Regions from separate parts of the Rahnella inusitata genome, predicted to be linked through region 1. Evidence: predicted binding sites of a transcription regulator. Region 1 holds the regulator's gene; each other region holds the start of a gene.

Region 1 (3,411 bases):
TCGCCAGAGCCTCCGGCAGCATGTAATGCTCGCGGGCCAGAATGGTCATGGCGTTGATGTGCTCGACCACAAACTGACTGTGCGTTACCCACAGACGCATATCTGCAAGATAATGCGAGTTAAATCCCGGTTCCTGCATTGCCTGATTCAGCGAGGTGAACAGCTTGTTATGCGCCTGATTGACCTGCATACGGGCATAGGCCAGTTTTACAGCGTCTGGATTATCTTGCAGGAGTAAGCGGATCGCATCCTGGTAGGTTGCCAGCGCCTGATGGGCATTTTGACGCAACAATCCGCTTTGCCACTGCGGCCATAGCCAGATAGTCCCGCCGAAGGCCAGTGCGCAGCCGATAAGCGTATCGATAAGCCTTGGCACCAGAAAGTGTACGCCGTTCATCGCCAGCAGTTGCAGCGTGTAGACCGCCGTGACCGTCATCCCGACCATCGCCAGCCCGTAGTTTTTACGCAGCACCGTGTACGACACCAGCGTCACCACCAGCATGCAGAACAAGGTAATGCCCTCAGGCAGCTCAAGTTTCAGCAATCCGGCGGCGATCAGTAATCCGGCCAGCGTGCCGAGCGCACGGTGCTGGATCCGCACGCGGGTGGCGTTGTAGCCGTTCTGGCTTACCAGCATGATGGTAAGCAAAATCCAGTAGGGTTTCGGCAGATTGAAGAACAAACCAAGACTGCTGCCGATCGCCAGAATAATGCCAAGCCGCGCTGCGTTGCGCAGGGCGATAGATTTGAAAGACAGATAACTTTTCAGCGCCAGCCAGAAAGGCAGACGCGGCTGAGAGTTCATCAGATCACGGCGGTACAGCGGGCGCTGGGTGCGCAGCAGGCGTGCAATGCGGCTGAAATGGTAATAGCAGAACTGGCCGACCGGATTTTCCGGATTGCGTGCGGCGATTTTTTCCAGCGCCGCCAATTCGTTGGCCATCGTGAAACGCGCGGACAGCCGGTGATAAAGAATGTCGTCGGCAATGACGCGCAGCCGGGCGGAAATCACCTGCGCATTGCGGCGGATCACCGCTTCGGCATGGCTTTCTTCCACCAGTTTTTGTACTTCTTCCGGCTGATGCAGACTGACCGTGATGTGCTCCTGCAAATCCAGCGCCACCTGAAAACGCTGGAACAGTCGCTTGTGGTGATGATGATGGCCGTGCTGCGGCAGCATGTGCAACTGCTGATAGAGCAGGGCAATAAGATCGATGACCTGCTGCTGACGCTTAAGCAGCGGCGGTAAGGCGGTTTCCGGATCGATATGCTGCGTCAGCAGGCTGTATTTGGCTTCGAAATAATCAGCCAGTTGCAGATAGAGCTGGCTGAGAGTTTCGCGCATCGGCTGCTCTTTGGAGATGCGAAACCACGCCCAGTTGAACAGGCCATACCAGGCAGTGCCTGCAGCGAACAGCGCGGGAGCCTGCCACATCGGCCTGACGCCGACCATGCTCAGGGTAAAGATGGTCGCCACCAGTGCGCCGGGCAACAGTCGCGCATGCAGCGGGCTGATTTCACCGGTGACGCCGAGCAGCAAAGCCAGCGAGAGCATGATGAGCGGCAGCGGGATGTGCCAGTTTTCCATCATCAGTTGCAGCAAGATACTGCTGATCGCAAACAGCGAACCACCAATGAAGAGACGTTTGAAGAAGCGTTTGTGCGGCGTATCAAGACCGGCGACGTTACAGCAGGCAGGGCAGAGGGAGAACAGCAAGCCCATTTGCAGATTCCCGAACAGCCAGCACAGGCCGACCGGCAAACATAACACCAGCGTCTGGCGCAGTGCGTAATTCACTTCGGGGTGATAAAACAGCCTTCTCCACAGCGTCATAGCGGAAGCTTAGCCCATAAAAAAGGCGCGACAGTAAGCTGCCGCGCCAATTTTTGAGGGATTAACGTGTGCCGTAGACGACAATCGTTTTACCGTGTGCGGAGATCAGGCTCTGATCTTCCAGCATTTTAAGAATGCGGCCGACGGTTTCACGAGAGCAACCGACGATCTGACCGATTTCCTGGCGGGTGATTTTAATCTGCATCCCGTCCGGGTGGGTCATTGCATCTGGCTGTTTGGCCAGATTCAGCAAGGTTTGAGCGATACGGCCCGTTACGTCGAGGAAAGCAAGGTTACCGACTTTCTCAGACGTCATTTGCAGACGGTTTGCCATCTGCGCGGAGAGGCGCATCAGAATGTCCGGGTTAACCTGAATCAGCTGGCGGAATTTTTTATAAGAAATTTCAGCCACTTCACAGGCAGTTTTAGCACGTACCCAGGCACTGCGTTCCTGACCTTCTTCGAAGAGTCCCAGCTCGCCGATGAAGTCACCTTGGTTAAGGTAGGAAAGTATCATCTCTTTGCCTTCTTCATCTTTAATCAGGACGGCAACCGACCCTTTCACGATGTAGTAAAGCGTTTCGGCTTTTTCACCTTGGTGAATCAGCGTACTTTTAGAAGGATACTTATGTATATGACAGTGAGACAGGAACCATTCAAGAGTCGGGTCTGTTTGTGGCTTGCCGAGAACCATTTGCTATTATCCTCTGTTATTATCGCTGCCCAAATTACAGGGCTCAGAGTTCCCTGTACGGCGTCTGAATATTAATGCGCCCTTTCAGCATATAGCTCTCCAGAAATGCTGCAAGCGGATGTCGGAGTGAAACCGGCTGTATATTGCCGTTATCACCTTGGGTTCTGTTCTTAAACCGCGAAAACCGTCACCGCAATTTGCTGGAAAGTATGTTTCGGCTTTGTTTGTAACACAGGTTTGCAATGCTGTCTTGTGTTGTCTCGCTTCAGCATGATGGCGATCGGGTTACGTTGCCAGTTTTTAGGTGAAAGGGTAGTCTGGGGTGAAAATTTGATTCTTAAGAGCGCCGGGAGATAAGCAAATGCACGCACGCGTAAAATGGGTGGAAGGTCTGACGTTTTTAGGTGAATCAGCGTCAGGGCATCAGGTTTTGATGGACGGCAATGCAGGCGATAAAGCCCCGAGCCCGATGGAAATGCTGCTGATGTCAGCGGGTGGCTGCAGCGCGATCGACGTGGTGTCGATTTTGCAAAAAGGCCGTAACGATGTTCGCGATTGTGAAGTAAAACTGACGTCAGAACGTCGCGAAGAAGCGCCGCGTCTGTTCACGCACATCAATCTGCATTTTATCGTCACCGGCAAAGCGTTGACCGATAAGATTGTAGAGCGCGCCGTCAGCCTCTCCGCCGAGAAATATTGTTCTGTTTCTCTGATGCTCGGCAAAGCGGCCACGATTACCCATAGTTTTGAAGTGATCGAAGCGGAATAAGTCATGTCCAGTCATATGACTGGCACTGATTGCGCAGTAAATCCAAAAATCGCCGCGCGGCAAACGTCAGCGGCGATTTTTGCGAATAGAGCACGCAATATTCTGCCTGTGGCA
Region 2 (3,411 bases), 990 kb from region 1:
TACACCCTAATTTATTGTTTTAAATAGATATTAGAATGCCGCATCAAACAGTGAAGTGCCTCGCCCTATCTTGCGATGCCTGCCTGAGAGGTAAAACGCTGCCGGTAATCGCGGGGTGATACGCCACAGGCGCGGTTAAATACCACCGAGAAGTAATTACTGTCATCGAAGCCGCACTCCGCCGCAACATCACTGATCGTCATATTGCCGTAGCGCAGTAAACTCATTGCCCGGCAAATCCGCAGTTGCCGCAGATACTGCGTCACGCTCATGCCGGTGTGTTGCTTGAACAGCGCCCTTAAAGCACGGGGGTTGAGCTTATGCTGGCGACAAAACGTCTCCAGGTGGAAAGGCTCGGCGATCCCCGCACGCAGCGCCATGAGCAATAAATCCAGCTGATGGGCATCGGGCAGTACGCCGCTGTCTGGCTGATGACGAAAGCGCAGCAGCAAAAGTGAAAGCTGCATCAGCAGGGCTTCGCTCAGCTGTACCGACAGTGCTTCAGACTTCATGCACTCTTTCGCCAGCTCATCGACTTTATCTCTCAATACCGACATCCCGAGCGTACTCAGCCGCCAGTAGCGCTGACCTTGTGGGGTATCTTCACCGGGCAGCAGTTGCTCCCAGTCAGCCGCCAGCCGGAAGCGTTCGCGGCAGTACAGCACGTTATCCAGTGCCAGCATATTGGCGGATTCGTAGCTGTGACGATCTTTGGCGTTGATATAAAACAGGTCGCCGCAGGTGATGGGATAAGGAATGTCGTTCCAGATATGTACGCCGTTGCCGCGCCAGACAATGACCAGCTCGTCGAAATCATGATCGTGACTGGGGAAATCCGCCTGCGGATGGCGTTCGGCCACCACGACAGAGTTCATGCCGGTCAGAAAGAAGTCATTTTTATTCAATTTCAGCGACATAGCAGCAATCTCAAACCCGTTTGACAACAAGATAAACGAGGCGACTCAGGCACGCATTGCCGTGAGCCGCGAGAGGTGTCGCTTAACGTAACTGGTCACGCATGAGTTTTGGCGACACCGAAAATTCCCGACGGAACTGCGTCGAAAAGTGGTTACTGTCACTGAACCCGCAGGCATAGGCAATATCGGTAATACTTTGATCGCTATGGTGTAAACGGCGGCGCGCCTCAAGCAGGCGCAGACGGTTCAGATAGCGCTGCGGCGTCAGACCGGTGTAATGCTTCATCTGTCGGTGCAGGGTGCGCAGCGCCAGAGAAAAACGTTCGGCGGCCTCAGTCCAGTTAACTTCTTCACTGTAATGTGACTGGAGCCATTGCAACAGTTGATTGACCTTGTTTTCAGAGGTGTCTCGCAATTGTGGCTGGAAACAGTCCTGATACAGCAGGATCAGCAGCTGTAAAAACAAGCTTTCGCGCGTGGCGATGTGTTCCATCTCAATGCTGTCTGGCAGCGCTTCCAGCTGCGCGATGCACTCCAGCACCTGCGCCAGAACATGCGGGCTGAGCTGCCAGTGAATTTGCGACTGATAATGGTGTTCCTGTGGCAGAAAATGGCCGACGTCCTGGATAAACCGGAATGCTTTAGGTGAGCGGAACAACACGTTGGTGAGGCGCAGATTCTCCACGTTTTCAAACAAGTGGTGATCGCTGGCACGCACAAAACAGACAGTGCCGGCGGTCAGAGTATAGGGATGGTCATTAAAGATGTGCACGCCTGAGCCGCTTTCCACCAGCATAATCTCGTGGAAATCGTGGTAGTGCTCCGGGAATACGCTTTGCGGAAGACGTCGCTCGACCGTCACAGTCAGCTCAGGTGCCGCAAAATAATCATCACCCTTCAGTAACGTCATTTATCGCCTCCGGTTCGGGGGATTCATTATTCATCGTGAAACAACCCTACCCTGCGCCCGGCGTTCATACCTTCAAACCACGGCGTTAAAAACGGCTTAAACAGTCATTTTTTTAAGATTAACCCCGCTGTGTTGCGGATCTGCGGCAAAGATCACACAGGCCGCTTGCGTGTTTCCGACGTTTTCATCGCCTTGTCCGGCAGGGCTTTGAGCGGAAGTGTGATCTGCCTCGCATCTACCTTTTTAATGCTGCCATCCCGCTAAAACCAGTGGCAATCACCGGAAGGTGAGCCTTAAACGCCTCCCCTACACTGGGCAGCATATTCAATAAGGAATGGCTGCTATGAGAACCCACCATCTTGCCGCTATTGATCTCGGCGCTTCCAGCGGCCGCGTCATGCTGGCCACGTTTACCCGCCAGGAACCTGATTCAGCGGCGACGCTGACGCTGAAAGAAATTCACCGTTTCCCGAATAACCTGACGCACACTGATGGCATGGATACGTGGGATCTGGATGATCTCGAGAAGCACATTCTGGAAGGATTAAACCGTCTGGACGCTTCAGGCATTCCGCTCGACGGTATAGGCATCGATACCTGGGGCGTGGATTTCGTGTTGCTCGATGAACAGGGTCAGCGGGTGGGTCCGGCCGTGGCGTATCGCGACAGCCGCACCGACGGCGTCATGGCGCGGATGGAAAAGCAGATTGGCCGCCATGTTATTTACCAGAAAACCGGCATCCAGTTTATGCCGTTTAATACGCTGTATCAGCTGCGGGCGCTGACGGAACAACAGCCTGAAATCGCAAGCAAAGCCGCACATCTGCTGATGATCCCGGACTATTTTCTCTTCCGTCTCACCGGCCAGCTCAACTGGGAATTCACTAACGCCAGCACCACGCAAATGCTCAATATCACCACCGGCGACTGGGATGAAGATCTGTTGAAACTGGCGGGCGTACCGCGCCGCTGGCTGCAAAAACCCACTCAGCCGGGCAACTCTCCCGGCCTCTGGCACAGTCCGCGCGGGCGCAGCGTGCCCGTTTTCAGCGTCGCCACGCATGACACCGCCAGCGCCGTCGTTGCGGCACCGCTCACCAGTTCGCACAGCGCCTACCTCAGCTCCGGCACCTGGTCGTTGATGGGCATCGAGAGCCCGAAAGCGTTCAATCACGCGGGTGCGTTACACGATAACGTCACGAATGAAGGCGGCATCAATGACAGTTTTCGCGTGCTGCGTAACATCATGGGATTGTGGCTTTTTCAACGCGTTTGCCGCGAACTGAACATTCAGGATTTACCTTCGCTGATCACGCTGGCGAAGAACGTCCCGCCGTTTACCTATCTTATCAACCCGAACGAAGACCGCTTTATAAATCCGCCGTCGATGGTCAGCGCCATTCGCGAAGCCTGTCATCAGGCGGGCGAAGCGGTACCGGAATCACCGGCCGAACTGGCGCGCTGTATTTTCGACAGCCTCGCCATGCTGTATCGCAAAATTGCGCTGCAGCTGGCGGATTTACAGGGCGCACCGCTGGAAGACATTCACATTGTCGGCGGCGGCAGTCAGAACCAGTTCCTTAA
Region 3 (3,411 bases), 1.1 Mb from region 1:
CCGAACGGTAGATGATGCTGATTTTTAGGCACAATCCAGCCGTAAATAATTAAATACAAAAAGTGTAATTATCGCCTTACATTCTTTCTAACACGCAGAATGCTATGGGTTTTGCCCCAATGACAGAGGACAGGTAAATGGTTGATCAACAACATGGCGATGAGCTGAAGCGCGGTCTGAAAAACCGCCACATTCAGTTGATCGCGTTAGGTGGGGCAGTCGGAACGGGCCTGTTTCTGGGCAGCGCCTCCGTTATTCAGTCTGCGGGGCCGGGGATTATTCTTGGCTACGCGATTGCCGGATTTATCGCATTCCTGATTATGCGCCAGCTCGGTGAAATGGTCGTTGCAGAACCGGTCGCCGGTTCTTTCAGCCACTTCGCCTATAAATACTGGGGTGGGTTTGCCGGTTTTGCTTCTGGCTGGAACTACTGGGTGCTGTACGTGCTGGTCGCGATGGCAGAGCTGACCGCCGTCGGTAAATATATTCAATTCTGGTATCCGGAGATCCCAACCTGGGCTTCTGCGGCTGTGTTCTTCGTGCTGATCAATGCTATCAACCTGACCAACGTTAAAGTCTTTGGTGAGATGGAGTTCTGGTTTGCGATCATCAAGGTCGTCGCGGTAGTGGCCATGATCCTGTTCGGTGGCTGGTTGCTGTTCAGCGATACTGCCGGTCCGCAGGCGACAGTGCGAAACCTCTGGGAGCAAGGTGGCTTCCTGCCTCATGGTATGACCGGGCTGGTGATGATGATGGCTATCATCATGTTCTCATTCGGGGGTCTGGAGCTGGTGGGTATCACCGCCGCAGAAGCCGACAACCCGGAGATAAGCATTCCTAAAGCCACCAATCAGGTTATTTACCGTATCCTGATTTTCTATGTGGGCTCACTGGCTGTCTTGCTTTCCCTGATGCCGTGGACCCGCGTAGGGCCGGACACCAGCCCGTTCGTCCTGATTTTCCACGATCTGGGTGATGCGCTGGTCGCCAATGCCCTCAACGTGGTGATCCTGACTGCGGCACTGTCGGTCTATAACAGCTGTGTGTACTGCAACAGCCGTATGCTGTTTGGTCTGGCTCAGCAAGGTAATGCACCAAAAGCCCTGATGAACGTCGACAAACGTGGCGTGCCGGTTGCTTCTATCATGGTTTCTGCGGCCACGACGGCCCTGTGCGTACTGATTAACTATCTGATGCCGGGCGAAGCCTTCGGTCTGCTGATGGCGCTGGTGGTTTCCGCACTGGTCATCAACTGGGCGATGATAAGCCTTGCGCACATCAAGTTCCGCCAGGCGATGCGTCGCGAAGGGATCGAAACCAAGTTCAAGGCGCTGCTGTATCCGGTGGGTAACTATATCTGCTTACTGTTCATGGCAGCGATCCTGGTGATTATGGCGATCACGCCGGGCATGGCCATTTCTGTATGGCTGATCCCTGTCTGGCTGGTGATTCTGGGCCTCGGTTACTGGGTCAAAAATCAGCAAAGCGGAAAATCCGTGAAAGCCTGAAATTAAGTCAGCGTTGTTAAAGGCTTAAAATCTTAAGCGCCCCGGTCCGATTTCCAGGCCGGGGCGCTTTGTTATCTGGGTCACACTTTGCCCAGCATGACTAAAACGTCCATCTTCATGACTCTTACCTCCTGACTCCTCTGCCCCTCCCGCGCCAATACTCTTGGCTAACAAACAGTTTTTTAACATCACTCTTTTAACCAATAGCCGGAGAGAACATCCATGAAGGAAGGCGCGCTGTCATTCAAAGAGAAAGTGGCGTACGGCATGGGGGACGCGGGATGCAACATGATTGGCGGCGCCATCATGCTGTTTCTTAATTACTTTTATACCGACGTTTTCGGCCTTGCCCCGGCGCTGGTCGGTGTATTACTGCTGTCGGTGCGTGTGATCGACGCCGTCACTGACCCGATCATGGGCGCGATTGCCGACCGCACCACGACCCGCTGGGGGCGTTTTCGTCCCTACTTGTTATGGATATCGGTGCCCTACGTCCTGTTCAGCGTACTGATGTTCACGACACCGGAATGGACCTATAACAGCAAGGTTATCTATGCCTTTGTGACTTACTTCCTGATGTCACTCACCTATACCGCAATTAACATCCCTTACTGCTCGCTGGGCGGCGTCATCACCGCCGATCCGCACGAGCGCGTGGCCTGCCAGTCTTATCGCTTCTTTATGGTGGGGATCGCGACGCTGATCTTGTCTTCGACGCTTCTGCCAATGGCCGACTGGTTTGGCGGTGCGGACAAAGCCAAGGGCTACCAGATGTCGATGGGCGTGATGGCGATCATCGCGCTGTTCATGTTCCTGTTCTGTTTCAGCTTCGTGAAAGAACGTATCCAGCCTGCGGTGCCGTCTAAACATGCGCTGAAATCTGACCTGAAAGACATCTGGAAAAACGACCAGTGGGTTCGCATTCTGCTGCTGACCTTCTGCAATGTGTGTCCGGGCTTTATCCGCATGGCTGCAACGATGTATTACGTCACCTGGGTGATGGAGAAATCCACCTCGTTTGCCAGCATGTTTATCAGCCTCGGCGTGGTCGGCATGATGATCGGCAGCGCGCTGGCGAAACCGCTGACCGACAAGTTCTGCAAACTGAAAGTGTTCTTCTGGGCCAACATCATCCTGACCATTTTCTCCTGCGGCTTCTATTTCCTCGACCCGCACGCCACGACGCTGATTCTGGTCGCCTACTTTGTCCTGAATATCATGCACCAGTTGCCTTCTCCGCTGCACTGGTCGCTGATGGCAGATGTGGATGACTACGGCGAATGGAAAACCGGCAAACGCATCACCGGCATCAGCTTCTCCGGTAACCTGTTCTTCCTCAAATGCGGCCTGGCTGTGGCCGGGGCGATGGTAGGCTTCCTGCTTTCAGGCTATGGCTACGACGCTGGCGCGGCGCGACAGAGTGATCACGCCATCAACGGGATAGTATTGTTATTCACAGTAATCCCCGGCGTTGGCTATCTCATCACCGCAGGCGTTGTTCGTTTACTAAAAGTTGACCGCGAAATGATGCGCACCATCCAGTCAGATCTGGAAATCCGCCGCCGCAATTACCGCGAGCTGAATGAATACCACGACACGAAAAATGCACCTGACGCGGGCTCCCTCCCGCTTCACAGCAAGGAGCTGAAACATGAGTAATTACCCAAACCCGCTCATCGAACAACGTGCCGATCCGCATATCTGGCTGCACAGCGATGGGCATTATTATTTTATCGCCTCGGTGCCGGAATATGACCGGCTGGAAATTCGCCGCTCAAAAACGCTGACCGGCCTTGCTGATGCACCGGCAAAAATCGTCTGGCGCAAACCCGACAGCGGCCCGATGAGCGCACTTATCTGGGCACCTGAACTGCATTTCATCGACGGGAAATGGGTGATTTAC
Region 4 (3,411 bases), 2.2 Mb from region 1:
GCGAGATGCGAGCAGTTTGCGTTAGCGCAATGTTTTGTTTACCAGCGCGAGAAAGCTTATTCCGATTTATTTTAAATCAGTTTTTAACGTTATAAGAAACTTAGCCTTGTAAGAGTTTTATCAGCAATGACCCGCTGTACAGCGCGTCTTTAACTAATGCCGCGCCAGGCATAGTCCCCTGATTATAAAATTGCGTGGATTCGAGTTTGATATTTTCGCTATATGCGGGAAGGGATTGCTGTTGAATACAAGACATTATTGCCGGATGAAGAATATCCTGCGATAAATTAAGCGGCGAACCGATCAGCACTTTTTCAGGATTGAACAGATTGACCATGATCGCCAACATCCGCCCGACGCTCTGCCCCACGCCGATGATGACGTCACGCGCCAGCTGGTCGCCACGGTTAGCCGCATCACACACCGCTTCGATGGTCAGCGATACCCCGTGCAATAAACTCGCGGGGGCTGAAGCGGTCAGTCGCTGACGCACCAGTTCCAGAATGCTGTCGGTACTGGCGACGGTTTCCAGACAGCCGTGATTGCCGCAATAACAGCGTTTACCATAAGGATCGACCTGCGTATGGCCGATTTCCACCACGCTGCTGCTGCCGGCGTGCAAAACGCGTCCGCTGGTAATAACCCCCGCGCCGACGTTGTGATCGATAACAATTTGCACCACGTTTTTGCAGCCGCGCGATGCGCCGTACAGGGCTTCCGCCAGCGTCCACGCGCTGATGTCATGCTGCACGTATACCGGCAAGCCCGTATGGGCGGAAAGAGTATCGCCGAGCGGCATATCGAACACATCGTGATAAAACGGCATACGGTGAACGATGCCGCGCCGCGCGTCGATCATCCCCGGCAGGGTAATGGCGATGGCCGTAAGGCGTTCAAGTTTGCGCTGATGGCGGATAAAGAACTGATCGATTTCTACGATGATGCGCTGCATCAGCGACTGCGGAGCCTCTTCGGGCAGTGGCAACACTTCTTCCACCACCAGTTTACTGCTCAGATCGCGTAACCCCAGCGTGATAGAACCGAGGCTGATGCGGGCAGAAAGATAGTGCCAGGCTTGCGTGTCGAGCGCTAAACCGATTGCCGGACGCCCGCGGCTGCCGGGATCCTGAAACTCCGTTTCCAGCACCAGGTGCGCCTGAATCAGTTCACGGACAATTTTGGTGATACTGGCAGGTGCCAGCTGGGCTTTTTTGGAAAGCTCAATGCGCGAAATGGGACCAAACTGATCGATCAGGCGATACACAGCACCGACGTTAGTTTGTTTGATTTGATCAATATGGCCGGGCTGCCCATCGGGGATCACTCAAGGAACTCCTGTTATTTTCGCGCTTCAAAATAAAGATTAGAGGCTTATGGTGGAGTTTTTGCTATATGTCGTCAACTATTTGATTCGTTATGTGATTTGGTGCACACATTGCGCGAAAACACGTTCGGAATTGACTGGAAATACAGCAGCTTTTATCTTATGTCAAACGCCGTCCTCTTCCATCATCAGTTCCATAAACGCCCTGGTCGCCGCCGTCATCGGCCTTTCGGCGTGATTCACCAGCCAGAGTTCTGTGGTGCCTTGCATTTCCCCGAAGCGTAAATACCTCACGCCGTCGACCTGAATGCGCAGATAGGACGCCGGTAAAATCGACACGCCCAGCCCCGCTGCCACCAGCCCGATAATGGTCAGCGGCTCGCCCACTTCCTGTGTGATATACGGCGTGATCCCCTGTGCTTTCAGCTGGTCGAGGATATCGTCGTACAACGAGGTGCCGACATCTTTGGAGAAAAACACGAACGGCTGATCGGCCAGATGCTGGAACGTCAGTTCACCCGCGGCCAAATCATTTAGCGGATTGTCTTTATGTACCACGGCAATCAGCGGCTCCGACCATATCAGCTGATGCGCCAGCTGCGGCGGAAGGTCGCCGTTGCGCATAATTCCCAGATCCAGTTTGCCTTCCAGCAGCGGGTCGATCTGCTGCTTGCTGTTGAGCTGTTCAATACGAATATTCACGTCGGGATAGGTTAAGCGGAAACGGTGCAGCGTGCGCGAAACCCGGCGTAAAAACGGTGCCGAGGAGGTCAGCCCGAGCGTCAGATTGCCGGACTCACCGCGATGGATCCGCGCGGCCTGCTCTGAGGCTTCTTCTACCCGCTGCAAAATTTGCCGCGCTTCGTGCAGAAATGCCACGCCCGCCTGCGTCAGCCGAACCGTGCGGTTACTGCGATAAAACAACGCCGCACCGACGTGCGCCTCCAGCGCCTGTATTTGTTGGCTCAGCGGCGGCTGAGAGATGTGCAGCCGCTCCGCCGCCCGCCCGAAATGCAGCTCGTCAGCGACGGCAATAAAATAACGCAGATGACGCAGTTCTATGTGGCTCATGGCGCGGGTGTGACTCCGATTGATATTTTATAAATATCGTTTTCATGAAATTAATATATTAGACAATATAAAGCCCACTGTTAAAATTTTCATACATTTTCAAATAGTTTTTATTATTACCTTCGTTAAGGATTTACAGTGAAAACCACCCAGCGGAATACCGCTGCACCATCCGGATCGCCCTTTGACAAAAGTCTGATCAACGACGACGAACTCAATCCTGACACCCCCGTCGCCCGCACTCATCCAAAATCGCCCTTTATCAAACGTGGTACACCGCAGTTTATCCGGGTAACACTCGCCCTGTTCTCAGCGGGTCTCGCGACCTTTGCGCTGCTGTACTGCGTACAGCCGATCCTGCCCGTGTTGTCTCATGATTTCGGCGTGTCACCGGCGACCAGCAGCCTCTCGCTGTCGTTATCTACCGGACTGATGGCTATTGGTCTGCTGTTTACCGGGCCGGTTTCGGATGCGGTCGGGCGGAAATCGGTGATGGTGGTAGCGCTGCTTCTCGCGGCAGGCTGTACGCTGGTCTGTTCTTTTATGCAAAGCTGGGATGCCATTCTCGTCATGCGCGCCCTGATTGGCCTTTCGCTCAGCGGCGTTGCGGCGGTGGCAATGACCTATCTGAGCGAAGAAATTCACCCGAGCGTGGTGGCCTTCTCGATGGGGTTATACATCAGCGGCAACTCGATTGGCGGCATGAGCGGGCGTCTGGTCAGCGGCGTGCTGACCGATTTCTTCTCATGGCGCATCGCGATTGCGGTAGTCGGCCTCTTCGCGCTGGCGGCGGCCATTATGTTCTGGCGAATCCTTCCGCCTTCCCGGCATTTCCGCGCCAGCTCGCTGAAACCGCGCAAGTTGCTCATTAACTTTAAACTGCACTGGCGCGACAGCGGCCTGCCTTTGTTGTTCGTTGAAGGTTTTCTGCTGATGGGCAGCTTCGTGACGATGTTTAATTACATCGGCTATCGCCTGCTCGGCACGCCCTACAACATGAGTCAGGCCATCGTCGG

The links. Region 1 encodes CRP, which controls carbon source genes, mostly activating them, when cyclic AMP is high. Its sites were predicted from a motif close to ATGTGANNNNNNTCACAT; they were not measured.
Region 2: a site for CRP is predicted at 2,045-2,062, ahead of rhaB (rhamnulokinase). Genes of this name have one in related genera too.
Region 3: a site for CRP is predicted at 1,577-1,594, ahead of I2123_RS20105 (glycoside-pentoside-hexuronide (GPH):cation symporter). Genes of this name have one in related genera too.
Region 4: a site for CRP is predicted at 1,417-1,434, ahead of mlc (sugar metabolism global transcriptional regulator Mlc). Genes of this name have one in related genera too.

Annotation. Positions count from the first base shown of each region.
Region 1 covers NZ_CP065024.1:730,381-733,791, forward strand. Annotated here, with positions in the region: gene I2123_RS03290 (YccS/YhfK family putative transporter) at 1-1,828, opposite strand, end outside; gene crp (cAMP-activated global transcriptional regulator CRP) at 1,896-2,528, opposite strand; gene I2123_RS03300 (OsmC family protein) at 2,890-3,297, shown strand; gene I2123_RS03305 (LysR substrate-binding domain-containing protein) at 3,299-3,411, opposite strand, start outside.
Region 2 covers NZ_CP065024.1:4,446,318-4,449,728, forward strand. Annotated here, with positions in the region: gene rhaR (HTH-type transcriptional activator RhaR) at 66-917, opposite strand; gene rhaS (HTH-type transcriptional activator RhaS) at 1,000-1,827, opposite strand; gene rhaB (rhamnulokinase) at 2,171-3,411, shown strand, end outside.
Region 3 covers NZ_CP065024.1:4,292,563-4,295,973, forward strand. Annotated here, with positions in the region: gene aroP (aromatic amino acid transporter AroP) at 138-1,508, shown strand; gene I2123_RS20105 (glycoside-pentoside-hexuronide (GPH):cation symporter) at 1,731-3,167, shown strand; gene I2123_RS20110 (glycoside hydrolase family 43 protein) at 3,160-3,411, shown strand, end outside.
Region 4 covers NZ_CP065024.1:2,900,188-2,903,598, forward strand. Annotated here, with positions in the region: gene mlc (sugar metabolism global transcriptional regulator Mlc) at 101-1,324, opposite strand; gene I2123_RS13510 (LysR family transcriptional regulator) at 1,490-2,395, opposite strand; gene I2123_RS13515 (MFS transporter) at 2,594-3,411, shown strand, end outside.